3 regions of the Pseudomonas sp. REB1044 genome follow, and region 1 is predicted to be linked to each of the others. Evidence: riboswitches for the same ligand, from Rfam matches in the RefSeq annotation. Region 1 holds a riboswitch; each other region holds the start of a gene.
The links. A riboswitch is a leader RNA that binds a small molecule or an ion and turns the genes downstream of it on or off. The one in region 1 is predicted to bind cobalamin.

Region 1 (3,697 bases):
ACATCACGCGTGGCGCGCGAATCTGCCAGACGATCTGCGCCTGGCCACGGCTCCAGTCTCCCGACTCGGCCAAGCCGACGTGGTGCAGGACGATACCCAGCACCTTGCCCAGTGCCACCTGGGCCGAGCCAAAGCCCAGCGACAGCAGACACGACAGCAGCAGCATGGCCAGCAGCGCCAGCATCAGCAGGCGATAGCGTGCGCAGTTGCGAATCGGCATCACCGCTGGGCCTCGGCGAATAACTCAGGATGCAGGGCCTTGGCCAAGACCTCGATCGCCTCGGCGTTTTGCACCGACGGCGTGACCTGCAGGTAGGACAGCACCACGAAGCGCTGCTTGCGGATCGCCTCGACGCTGGCCAGCGCCGGCTGGGCGAGCAGGAAGTCGCGTTTCTGCTGCCAGGTCGTCGGGCCATAGTCGACGATGACGATCACCTGAGGGTCGCGCTCTACCACACTCTCCCAATTCACATGGGTCCAACTGGCGGCCAGATCGTCCATGACGTTGTCCCCTCCCGCGGCATCGATCAGCGCCTGCGGCATTCCCAGGCGACCGGACGTCATCGGCCGGTCCTCGCCGCTGTCATAGAGGAACACCCGCGCGCGCTGAGGTGCGTGGGCGGTACGTTGCGCCACCTGCTCAATGCGCTGGCGCATGTGCTGCACCAGGGCAGCGGCGCGCTCGCGGACATCGAAAATCCGTCCCAGGTTGTCCAGGTCACGGTAAAGGTCATCGAGACTGGCGTGACGCTGAGGCATGATCCAGGAGCAGGACTCGCTCAGCTCGTACACCGGTATATCGAAAGGCGCCAGGGTCTGTGGCGTGACCGGACCGCCGATGCGCATGCCGTAGGCCCAGCCGGCGAAGAAGAAGTCGGTGTCGGCATCGAGCAGGTTTTCGACCGAGACATAGCGCGGGGCAAGCTCCGGCAGGCCGTCGAGCGCCTGGCGCAGGCTCGGATCCAGCGTCTTCCAGCCGCTGATGCCGCTGTAGCCGGCCATGTGATCGCGCAGTCCCAGTGCCAGCAGCATGCCGGTGAGGTTGATGTCATGGCTGACCGCGCGTTGCGGCGGGTGATCGAAGGTCACGTCGCGGTCGCAACTGCGAACGGTCACCGGGTAAGGCGCCGCCTGAGCGGCGAGGGGCAGGGCGGCCAGCAGGGCCAGGCAGGCGAACAACGCTTTCATGCGGGACTGATCCAAGTGATGCGTGGATGGGGCGCCAAAGGGTGGCAGTCGACCAGCGCGCGCACACCGAAGACCTCGGCCAGGCACTGCTCGGTGAGCACCTGCTGCGGCGTGCCGTGGGCCACTACGCGACCGGCGTCGAGCACGTACAACCGATCGCAGAAGGCGGCGGCCAGGTTGAGGTCGTGGAAACTGGCCAGCAGGCTCAGGCCGGTGCCGCGCAGTTGTTGCAGCAGGGCCAGTTGGAAGCGGGGATCCAGGTGATTGGTGGGCTCGTCGAGGATCAGCAGCCTCGGCTGCTGCACCAGTGCGCGGGCCAGCAATACCCGTTGTTTTTCACCACCGGACAGGCACGTGAAGGCGTCCAATGCGCGGGGCAGCAGGCCCAGGCGGTCCAGCGTGGTGTCGATCAGCGCGGTATCGGCGTCGCCATCGAACCAGCCTTGGTGCGGCGTTCGGCCCATGGCCACCACGTCGCGCACGCTAAGCCCGAAGTCTTCGGGAAATTCCTGCAGCATCACGGCGATGCGCTGGGCCGCCCAGCGCGGCGTGCGCTGCCAGATGTCTTCACCTTCGAGTCGTACCTGGCCGGCATCGGGCCGGCTGAAGCGGTAGGCACACCGCAGCAGGCTGGTCTTGCCGCTGCCGTTGGGGCCGATAAGGCCGACGAACTCGCCAGGACCAACGTGCAGATCGATGTTGTCCAGCAATGGCCGTGGCGCGCCGTGAGGCGACCAGTGCAGCGCGTGGAGATGCAGGGTAGGGCAGGACATGCACGAGCCGACCATCGCGGAATTGAAGATTCCCCTACGGCTCAGGTGCACGCGGGTGACGCGCGCCGACGCTCGCGAAAACCGGCCAGTGCCCGCCCGCCGCGGGAGTTGCCAATAGCTGCAGCAGGCCGGTCTCCGGGCTTGCGAGGAACCTGAGACATTCACCTTCCCATGCCCTGGGCACAGTGGTGTATCGAATATCTCGCTCGCCTACCGTTGCGGGGGCAGCGCCGGACTGCTCGCCAAGGGCGAGGCACCGGCTTCCCGTTTAATCCCCGACGCGGCGGCCGGGGACACCTGAAACAAGGGGCGCATCTGAGCATTTATGTCGGCCATGCGTCAACCGATCCGGCGCGCCTGGATCTGAAGGCCATGTTCCCGGCATTGGACGTGCTCGAGGGCGTGCGCTGGGTCGACCAAGGCGCCTTGGTCACCTCGGCCGGCATCAGTGCCGGTGTCGACATGAGCCTGCACTTGGTCGAGCGTCTTCACAGCCGAGCCTTGGCCGAGCGCACGGCCCGGCAGATGGCGTTCGACTGGACCGAGAACCCCTGAACAGCGCCAGGGGTTGCATGAACAGATTTCATTAATCGTTTCAGGATGTGTCCGGCATACTCCAGACGGTGAAGTGCACAACACCAAGAAGATTTACGCTGGAGAACCGTCTATGCCTGCGTCACCTCATGCCGCTCGGTCCAAAGCCGCTGCGGTGTTTCGCGTCACCTCGGGTAACTTCCTCGAACAATTCGACTTTTTCCTGTTCGGCTTCTATGCCACCCAGATCGCGGGGGCCTTCTTCCCGGCCTCCAGTGAGTTTGCGTCCTTGATGATGACCTTCGCCGTCTTCGGGGCAGGCTTTCTCATGCGCCCGCTGGGCGCCATCGTGCTGGGGGCTTACATCGACGACGTCGGTCGGCGCAAAGGCCTGATCGTGACGCTGTCGATCATGGCCAGTGGCACGCTGCTGATCGTACTGGTGCCCGGCTTTGCCACCATTGGCTACTGGGCGCCGCTGCTGGTGCTGATCGGGCGGTTGCTGCAAGGCTTCTCCGCCGGGGCAGAGCTGGGCGGTGTCTCGGTCTATCTTGCCGAAATGGCCACACCCGGCAAAAAGGGCTTCTACACCAGTTGGCAGTCTGGCAGTCAGCAGGTGGCAATCATCGTCGCCGCCGCCTTGGGTTATGCCTTGAACCAGTCGCTGCAGCCCTTGCAGATCAGCGAGTGGGGCTGGCGCATACCGTTCGCCGTAGCGTGCCTGATCATTCCCTTCATCTTTTTCCTGCGCCGCAACCTGCAAGAAACTGAAGCCTTCGAAAACCGCAGCCATCGCCCGACCATGAAGCAGGTGATCGCCACCCTCGGCCAGAACTGGGGCATGGTGGTGGGCGGCATGCTGATGGTGGCGATGACCACCAGCGCGTTCTACCTCATCACGGTGTATGCGCCGACCTTCGGCAAGACCGTCCTCAACCTGAGCACTACCGATGCCTTGTTGGTGACGCTGCTGGTCGGGGTGTCGAACTTCTTCTGGCTGCCGATCGGCGGCACGCTCAGCGACCGCTTCGGACGCAAGCCGATGCTCATCGCCATGACCGTACTGACCGTGTTCACGGCTTATCCGGCGCTTTCCTACCTGGCGCAAGCGGCGAGCTTCGCGCACATGCTGGAAGTGCTGCTGTGGTTCTCGTTCCTGTACGCGATGTACAACGGCGCGATGATCCCCGCGCTGACCGAGC
Region 2 (3,697 bases), 250 kb from region 1:
GTTCCAGCAGCGCCACCATCTGCGCATAGCCGCGCGCCTTGGCATGGGCCAGCGCGGTCACGCCGTCCTTGTCGGCGATCGTCGGGTCGGCGCCGGCGGCCAGCAGCCGTTCCACGATCTCGACGTGCCGAGGGCCGCCATCGCCGAGAATCACCGCCTCCAGCAGGGCGGTCCAGTGCAGGCGGTTGAGGTGGTTCACCTCGACCCCGGCGTCGATCAGCATCTGCACCGTGTCCACATGGCCGCGCTCGGCAGCCGGGATCAGCGCCGTGCCGCCATAGCGGTTGGTGCTGGCCAGGTCGGCGCCGTGGTCCAGGGTCAGGCGCAGGATCTGATTCAGGCCCCGCGCGCCGGAATACAGGTAGGGGCTGTCGTGGATGGCGTCCTTGGCGTTGACGTCCGCCCCGGCCTCGATCAATACCCGGGCCGCCTCGACATGGTTGCCATGGGTTGCCAGCATCAATGGTGTGCGACCTTGCGCATCGCGACGCTCAAGATCCACCGACTCTTTGAGCAGGCGGCCGATGGCGGGGGCATCGCCGCGCTGGGCGGCATACAGCAGGCGGGTGTCCATGGGCGAGGTCTCGGCGTGGGCCATAGGGCAGGTGAGCGCAGCCAGCAGGCAGGCGATGAGTGGCATACGCATGAGGCGGTCTCCTGGGTACGAAGGTTCATCCTAGGAGATCAGACGCAGCGGACTGAAACGAATTATCTGGATGACACGCAGTGGCTTTGCGAATACCTGCGCGATTGCCGGGGCGGCAGGGCTGTGTTAGAACGCCGTTCTTCCATTCGCGAATCGAATACTGCGATGCACACCAGCGTCAAACCGAATAGAGCGCTGTTCGACCTCGACTTGCTCCGCGCCATCGTCGTGGTGGCCGATTGCGGCAGTTTCACCACCGCCGCTGCTCGCCTGCACTCGACCCAGTCGACCATCAGCCAGAAGGTCCGCCGCCTGGAAGAGATGGTCGGCCATCGCCTGCTGGTGCGCGGTCACCGCGACGTGCTGCCCACCGACGCCGGCCAGACCCTGCTCGGCTACGCCCGGCACATGCTTGCGCTCAATGACCAGATGCTCGAGGCCCTGGCCGGGGCCTCGGTCGGCGTGACCGTGCGCTTGGGTGTACCCGAAGACTTCGTCGGCGGCCGTACCACCCATGCACTGTCAGCCTTCAGCCGCCAGTATCCGCAGGTCAAGCTGGAGGTCACCAGTGGCCTGTGCCGCGACCTGAGCCAGGCCTACGACAACGGCGAACTGGACCTGGTGCTGCTCAAACAAAGGCGCAACAGCCGCGAGGGCCTGGCTTGCTGGCCGGAGCCGCTGCAATGGATCGACAGCCTGCAGCTGCCCACCTTCGAGCTGGACCCGGTGCCACTGGTGACGTTCCCGCCGCGCGGCCTGTACCGCGAAGACATGATCCAGGCCATCGAGGGCATGGGCCGCCGCTGGCGCATCAGCTTCACCAGCTCCAGTCTGTCCGGCATCCAGGCGGCAGTCGCCAACGGCATGGGCGTGAGCCTCCTGCCACCGCGCGCAGCCACCGCCGAACACCGCGTACTGGGGACAGCGCAGGGGCTGCCGGAGGTGGACAGCTACGAGATCGTCATCGTCCATCGGCCCAGCGCCGACGGTATGGTCAAGGCCCTGGCCGATACGCTCAAGCAGCTTCTGGCCGGCGAAGGATGGTAGTGGCCGCCTGTCGGCGCGAGACGGTTGACCACCTGCGCCCCACTGCGTAGCCTTGCCGGTTCGAGGTTCTCCGGCCCGACCGGAGCTAAGACGGGAACGCGGTCCAAGCCGCGGCTGCCCCCGCAACTGTAAGCACTGAACAGGTTCGACACAGCCACTGCACGTGCGGGAAGGCGTCGAACTAACGGCCCGCGGCCGTGCAGTGCAAGCCAGGAGACCTGCCTCGTGACGTTTTCGACCTTCAACCGGGCGGGGTGATCCGGTGGCGAACGTGCCCGGCCGCTCGGCCGAGGCGCTCGTCCCGCATGCCCGCACCATTGCTGCCAAGGGCATTGCCACATGAAAACACTGGCCAAACTTCCGGTCACCATCGTCACCGGCTTCCTCGGCTCGGGCAAGACTACCTTGCTCCGGCACATGCTCGACAACGCCCAAGGCCGGCGCATCGCGGTCATCGTCAACGAATTCGGCGAGCTGGGCATCGACGGCGAGATCCTCAAGCAGTGCAGCATCGGCTGTAGCGAGGAAGAAGCCAACGGCCGCGTCTACGAGCTGGCCAACGGCTGCCTGTGCTGCACGGTGCAGGAAGAGTTCTTCCCGGTGATGCGCGAGTTGGTGGCGCGCCGTGGCGACCTGGACCACATCCTCATCGAGACCAGCGGCCTGGCGCTGCCCAAACCCTTGGTGCAAGCCTTCCAGTGGCCGGAAATCCGCAACGCCTGCACCGTCGATGCAGTGATTACCGTGGTCGACAGCCCGGCCGTGGCTGCCGGCACCTTCGCCGCCTATCCCGAGCAGGTCGATGCCCAGCGCAAACTCGACCCTAACCTGGATCACGAGTCGCCCCTGCACGAACTGTTCGCCGACCAGTTGGCCAGCGCCGACCTGGTGGTGCTGAACAAAGCCGACCTGATCGACGCCGAGGGCCTGGCCAAGGTCCGCGCCGAGGTGGCCGAAGAACTGCCACCGGCGGTCAAGGTGATCGAGGCCAGCAGCGGTCGTCTGCCGCTGGACGTGCTGCTGGGCCTGGACGCGCAAGCCGAAGCGCACATCGATGCGCGCCGCACCCATCACGATTCGCACCATGACGGCGAAGAGGACGACCACGATCACGACGCCTTCGACTCCATCTCCATCGACCTGCCCGAAGCCGACGAGCGCCTGCTGCTCGACGCGCTGGCGCAGTTGGTGGGCGAGTTCGGCATCTTGCGTGCCAAGGGTTTCGCCGCGATTCCCGGCAAACCGATGCGCCTGCTGATCCAGGGCGTCGGCACGCGCTTCGACAAGCACTTCGACCGTGCCTGGCGCGCCGACGAGCCGCGCATCACCCGGCTGGTGCTGATCGGTCAGGACCTCGATGCCGCCCAGCTCGAAGCGCGCCTGCGCCAGGCCCTGGGCGCCTGATCCATGCACCTGCTGCGGACCCAGCCCGGCGGCTTCGTGCCGGACGACAGCATTGCCGACCTCGGCCAGACCCCCGCCGACCTGGTGATTCTCTGCAGCGGTGATTCCCACCTGGCGCTGCTCGCCGACACCGCCGAGCAGTTGCCGGACGACTTTCCCAGCCTGCGCCTGGCCAATCCCATGCAGGTGCAGAACCATGCCTCGGTGGACCTCTACTTCGATCAGGTGCTGCGCCACGCCAAGGTGATCCTGCTGTCGCTGCACGGCGGCGTCGGCTACTGGCGCTATGGCGTGGAGCAACTGGTCGAACTGGCCGCCAGCGGTGTGCAACTGATTCTCGTGCCAGGCGACGACCGACCCGACCCCGAGCTGACCCGCCTGGGCACGGTGCCCGACGCTCAGGCCGAGCGGCTCTGGCACTTTCTGCGCCAGGGCGGTCGGGCCAATGCCCTGAACCTGTTCAAGTGCCTGGCCAACCAATGGTTGGGCCGCGACTATAGCTGGGACGCGCCGCAGCCGCTGCCGCGTACCAGCGTCTACCATCCCGACAAACCCGCCGCGCAGTTGCAGGACTGGTATGGCCACTGGCAGCCCGAACAG
Region 3 (3,697 bases), 350 kb from region 1:
AGCGGCACGGCGTCAGAAGCGGTAGTCCAGCGTCGCGAAATACGACCGCGGCGTGCCCAGCAGCCACTGCTCGCCACTGTGGGCCGCGACCACATACTGGCGGTCGAACAGGTTGTTCAGTTGCAGGCCAAGACGTACCTCGGGCAGCACCTGCCAGCCAAGGTTGGCGTCCATCACGGTATAGCCCGGTACGCTGGCCAGGTTCGCAGTGTCGGCGTAACGCTGATCGACGTAGCGCAGGCCGACGCCGGCATCGACGCGCTCGCCGAAGCCTTTGCTCAGCCACAGATTGGCGGTGCGCCGAGGCACATTGGCCGGTCGATTGCCGGCACGATCCTGGAACACGCCATCGACGCTTTCATCGAAATCGTCGTACCGGGCGCGCACCACCGCGGCGTTAGCCGACAGTTGCCATTGCTGGCCCAGGTCCAGCTCCAGGCTGGCTTCCAGCCCGTCCGCGCGCTGCTGGCCGGCCTGCTGCTTGTCATGGGTCAGCGGATCGTCCACCAGCAGCTTCTTCTTGACGATGTGGTACGCCGCCAGGGTCCACTCGCCCCGCCCCTCCCAGAAGCGCTGCTTGAGCCCTAGCTCGGTTTGCTTGGACTCGGTGAGGTCGTAGCCGATACGGCTGGCACTGAGGCTGACCAGGTCGCCCACGCCGTCCTCGCTGGTCGAAAACTGGCCGTACAGCGACAGGTCGTCGCTGACCGCGAACACCAGTCCCGCACGCCAGTTGCCGCCGTTCAGGCTGCGATCGACGCGGCTGTCGTCCACCAGGTTGTCGCGCTCGATATGGTTCTGGTCGCGGCGGATGCCGGTGACCAGCGATAGGCGTTCGCTGAGTTGGGTGCGGTTTTCGGCGAACAGGGCGAAGGTGCGAGTCGTGGACAGGGTTTGCGGGCGGGTCGCGCTGGCGCTCTGGAAACGTCCCGGCGCCGGACTCCAGGGGTCGATGAAGTCGCCGGGTTGCAGGTCGTCGTAGGGCGAATTGCTGTCAACGTTGAAGCGGATCCGGTTGTACTCGGCGCCGACCACGGTCTTGCTGGTCAAACCGAACAGGCTGTGATCGAAACTCAAGCTCTGGCGGTCGCCGACCTGTTCCTGGTTGTGGCGGATTTCAAGGTAGCTCTGCCGGGCCAGCAGGTCGCGATCCGGGTCCCAGCGGTAATCCTCGGCATTGCGCCAGTGCCGACGACTCTTGACGTAGTACAGCTGGTTGCTGGCACTGACGCTGTCGCTGATGGCCCAGTCGGTGTTCAGTCGCGTCCACTCGTCGTGGTAGCGCTGCACGTCGTTGCGGATGTTGTAGTTCTTGTCGCGCAGGCTGCCGTGCAGGCGGCCGTCGATCAGCGGGGTGCCGAAATAGTTCGCCGGCTGGTCATCGCCACGGTCGTGGGCGAGGGTGAAGCTCAGGTCGTCGCTGGCGTCGAAGCGCAGCGCCGCGTTCACCGCGAGGCTGCGCGAATCGGTGCGATCAACCCAGCCATTGCCCTGCTGCTGATCGAGGATCAGCCGGTAGCTGAGCCGCTCGCTCAGGCTACCGCCGCTGTCCAGGCCCGTCTGTTGGCGGTCCCAGGAACCGTAGCCCAGGCGCAGGTGGTTGCGAACTTCGCCTGCCAGGGGCTTTTTCGGGATCACATTGATGACCGCGCCGGTGGCACCTTCGCCGTACAACACCGAGGCCGGACCGCGAATCACGTCGATGCGCTCGACCATCCACGGGTCGACCGGAAAACTCTGGGTGCCGGCACCGGTGTACAGGCGCGAGCCGTCGAACAGGGTCATCACCGAGCTGTGGCCGGTGAAGCCTCGGGCGGAGAGGGCGGTGTTACCGTTGCCGGGCGTGCCGATCGAGGTGATGCCCGGCGTGCGGGTCACGGCGTCCTGTAGGGTACGGTTGGCGCGCTGCTGGATCTGCTCGGCGGTCAGGCTGCTGGTGCTGGCCGGGGTGTCCAAGGCGCTGAGGTTCAGGCGCGAGCCGGCCTGGGTCGGGGTGGCCAGGTCGATGCGCGGCTCTTCCAGCGTGTCAGTGACGGCCGTTGCCGGCAGTGCGAGCACGCCGCCGGTAGAGGTTTCGGCCAGGGACGGCAAGGAGACGGCCATGCAGGCGGCCAGGGTGTGAAGCGTGAAGTGTCGGGACATGTCGTTCCACTGTTGCAGGAATGAATGGATCCCGGTGGAAACAACGCAAAGACGCGCGGCCCCGCACGCAAGCGCGGGACACCGGCCTGCGCCCGCCCACCGCGGGTTTGCCAACTGAAGCTTCAGGCCGGTCTCCGGGCTTGCGAGGATCGTGAAGCCTTCACCTTCCCATGCCGATGCATTGCGGTTGCAATGCCGATACACAGTGGTGTGTTGAAGGATTCGCTCGCTTACCGTTGCGGGGGCAGCGCCGGACTTGTCCGCATGGACGCACCGGCTTCCCGTTTCACCCTGCGCACGGCGGCGCAGGACACCTAAAACTGGCGCGCATATGACCACCTGCCTGTGGGCGAGTCAATCGTTTGAGGGGATGGCGATGTGACAGACCGCAAATTCACGCTTTTTTCTCATATTTTTTTCGAACTTTTCTGGTGCACGTTGTCTCGAAACGACCGTTCGCCCATTTATTCAGTCATGGAGACTTCTGCGAATGTTTACTGCAAAACTGCTGCGTCACGCTTGCGCATTGGCCCTGGTCGGCGCGCCTCTGGCAGCGATGGCTGCGCCCAGCACCGATCCTCTGTTCACCTTCGGTCTGCTGGGCTCGTACAACAAGTTCAAATTCGAAGGCGGCAGCGACTCCGACAAGGAACATATGGGTCAAGGCGGCGTGTTCGCCAACTTTGGCAACAAGATGACCGCCGAATCCGGCTTCGTTTACCAAGTGGGTGCCGAAGCCAAGTACGGCAAGAAAAACGACGACAAGCTCAAGGAAGCTCAGGCTGACCTGGACCTGGGCTGGCGCGCCGCGCTGGATGCGCGCAACTTCGTCGACGTGATCATCGGTGGCGGCTACAGCTGGACCCGCTTCGAACCCGAGATCAACGATCTGGACACCAAGCTGACCTACAAGTCGCCGTTCGCCAAGGCCGCGCTGGGTTACAACCACCAGTTCGACGCCTCCACCCTGCGTGTGGAAGTGGGCGCTCGTCGCAGCATCGACGGCCGCGCGCGTCTGAAGGTCGAGGACTTCGAGAGCGACAGCGTCGACATGAAGGACCGTACCAACCCGTACGCCGAAGTGTCGCTGTTGATGAACCAGCAAGGCGCCATGCCGATTCAGGCCGGCCTCTACTACACCCGTACCGAATACAAGATCGACGAAGATTCGCCGGCTGCCGACAACACCAAGCTCAAGCGTGACGAGTTTGGCGTGAAGGTCGGTCTGGCGTTCTGACCCCGCGTGCCCCCGCCGTCCGGCAGGGGCGCAATGTGCGTGATCGGTAGGGGCTGTGCGACAGCCCTTACCGACCGCGTCGCCGCGACACTTTTGCCTCGATGTTCTTGCGTCCGATCAACAGCGCAGGTTTTTCCGTGACCGGCTCATCGGCCAACCACTTGTACATCACCAGGCAATCCACCAGTCCCAAGTGGGCATGGCGATAGGCCTTGGGCAGTCGCCCGACGATCTCGAAGCCCAGCTTTTGCCACAGCGCCACCGCCACCTCGTTGCTCGACACCACCGAATTGAACTGCAAGGCCAGGAAGCCTTCCT

Region 2: it holds a riboswitch for cobalamin, as region 1 does, so the genes downstream of both, cobW (cobalamin biosynthesis protein CobW) here and GKC70_RS11610 (ABC transporter ATP-binding protein) in region 1, are expected to answer to the same signal.
Region 3: it holds a riboswitch for cobalamin, as region 1 does, so the genes downstream of both, GKC70_RS13225 (TonB-dependent receptor) here and GKC70_RS11610 (ABC transporter ATP-binding protein) in region 1, are expected to answer to the same signal.

What each region holds. Positions count from the first base shown of each region.
Region 1 covers NZ_CP046139.1:2,561,981-2,565,677, forward strand. Annotated here, with positions in the region: partial or broken gene GKC70_RS11600 (iron ABC transporter permease) at 1-220, opposite strand, end outside; gene GKC70_RS11605 (ABC transporter substrate-binding protein) at 220-1,188, opposite strand; gene GKC70_RS11610 (ABC transporter ATP-binding protein) at 1,185-1,961, opposite strand; cobalamin riboswitch at 2,070-2,277, opposite strand; partial or broken gene GKC70_RS11615 (DJ-1/PfpI family protein) at 2,322-2,516, shown strand; gene GKC70_RS11620 (MFS transporter) at 2,629-3,697, shown strand, end outside.
Region 2 covers NZ_CP046139.1:2,310,468-2,314,164, forward strand. Annotated here, with positions in the region: gene GKC70_RS10760 (ankyrin repeat domain-containing protein) at 1-598, opposite strand, end outside; gene GKC70_RS10765 (LysR substrate-binding domain-containing protein) at 812-1,693, shown strand; cobalamin riboswitch at 1,740-1,934, shown strand; gene cobW (cobalamin biosynthesis protein CobW) at 2,033-3,097, shown strand; partial or broken gene cobN (cobaltochelatase subunit CobN) at 3,101-3,697, shown strand, end outside.
Region 3 covers NZ_CP046139.1:2,908,560-2,912,256, reverse strand. Annotated here, with positions in the region: gene GKC70_RS13225 (TonB-dependent receptor) at 13-2,142, opposite strand; cobalamin riboswitch at 2,250-2,475, opposite strand; gene GKC70_RS13220 (outer membrane beta-barrel protein) at 2,633-3,379, shown strand; gene GKC70_RS13215 (N-acetyltransferase) at 3,447-3,697, opposite strand, start outside.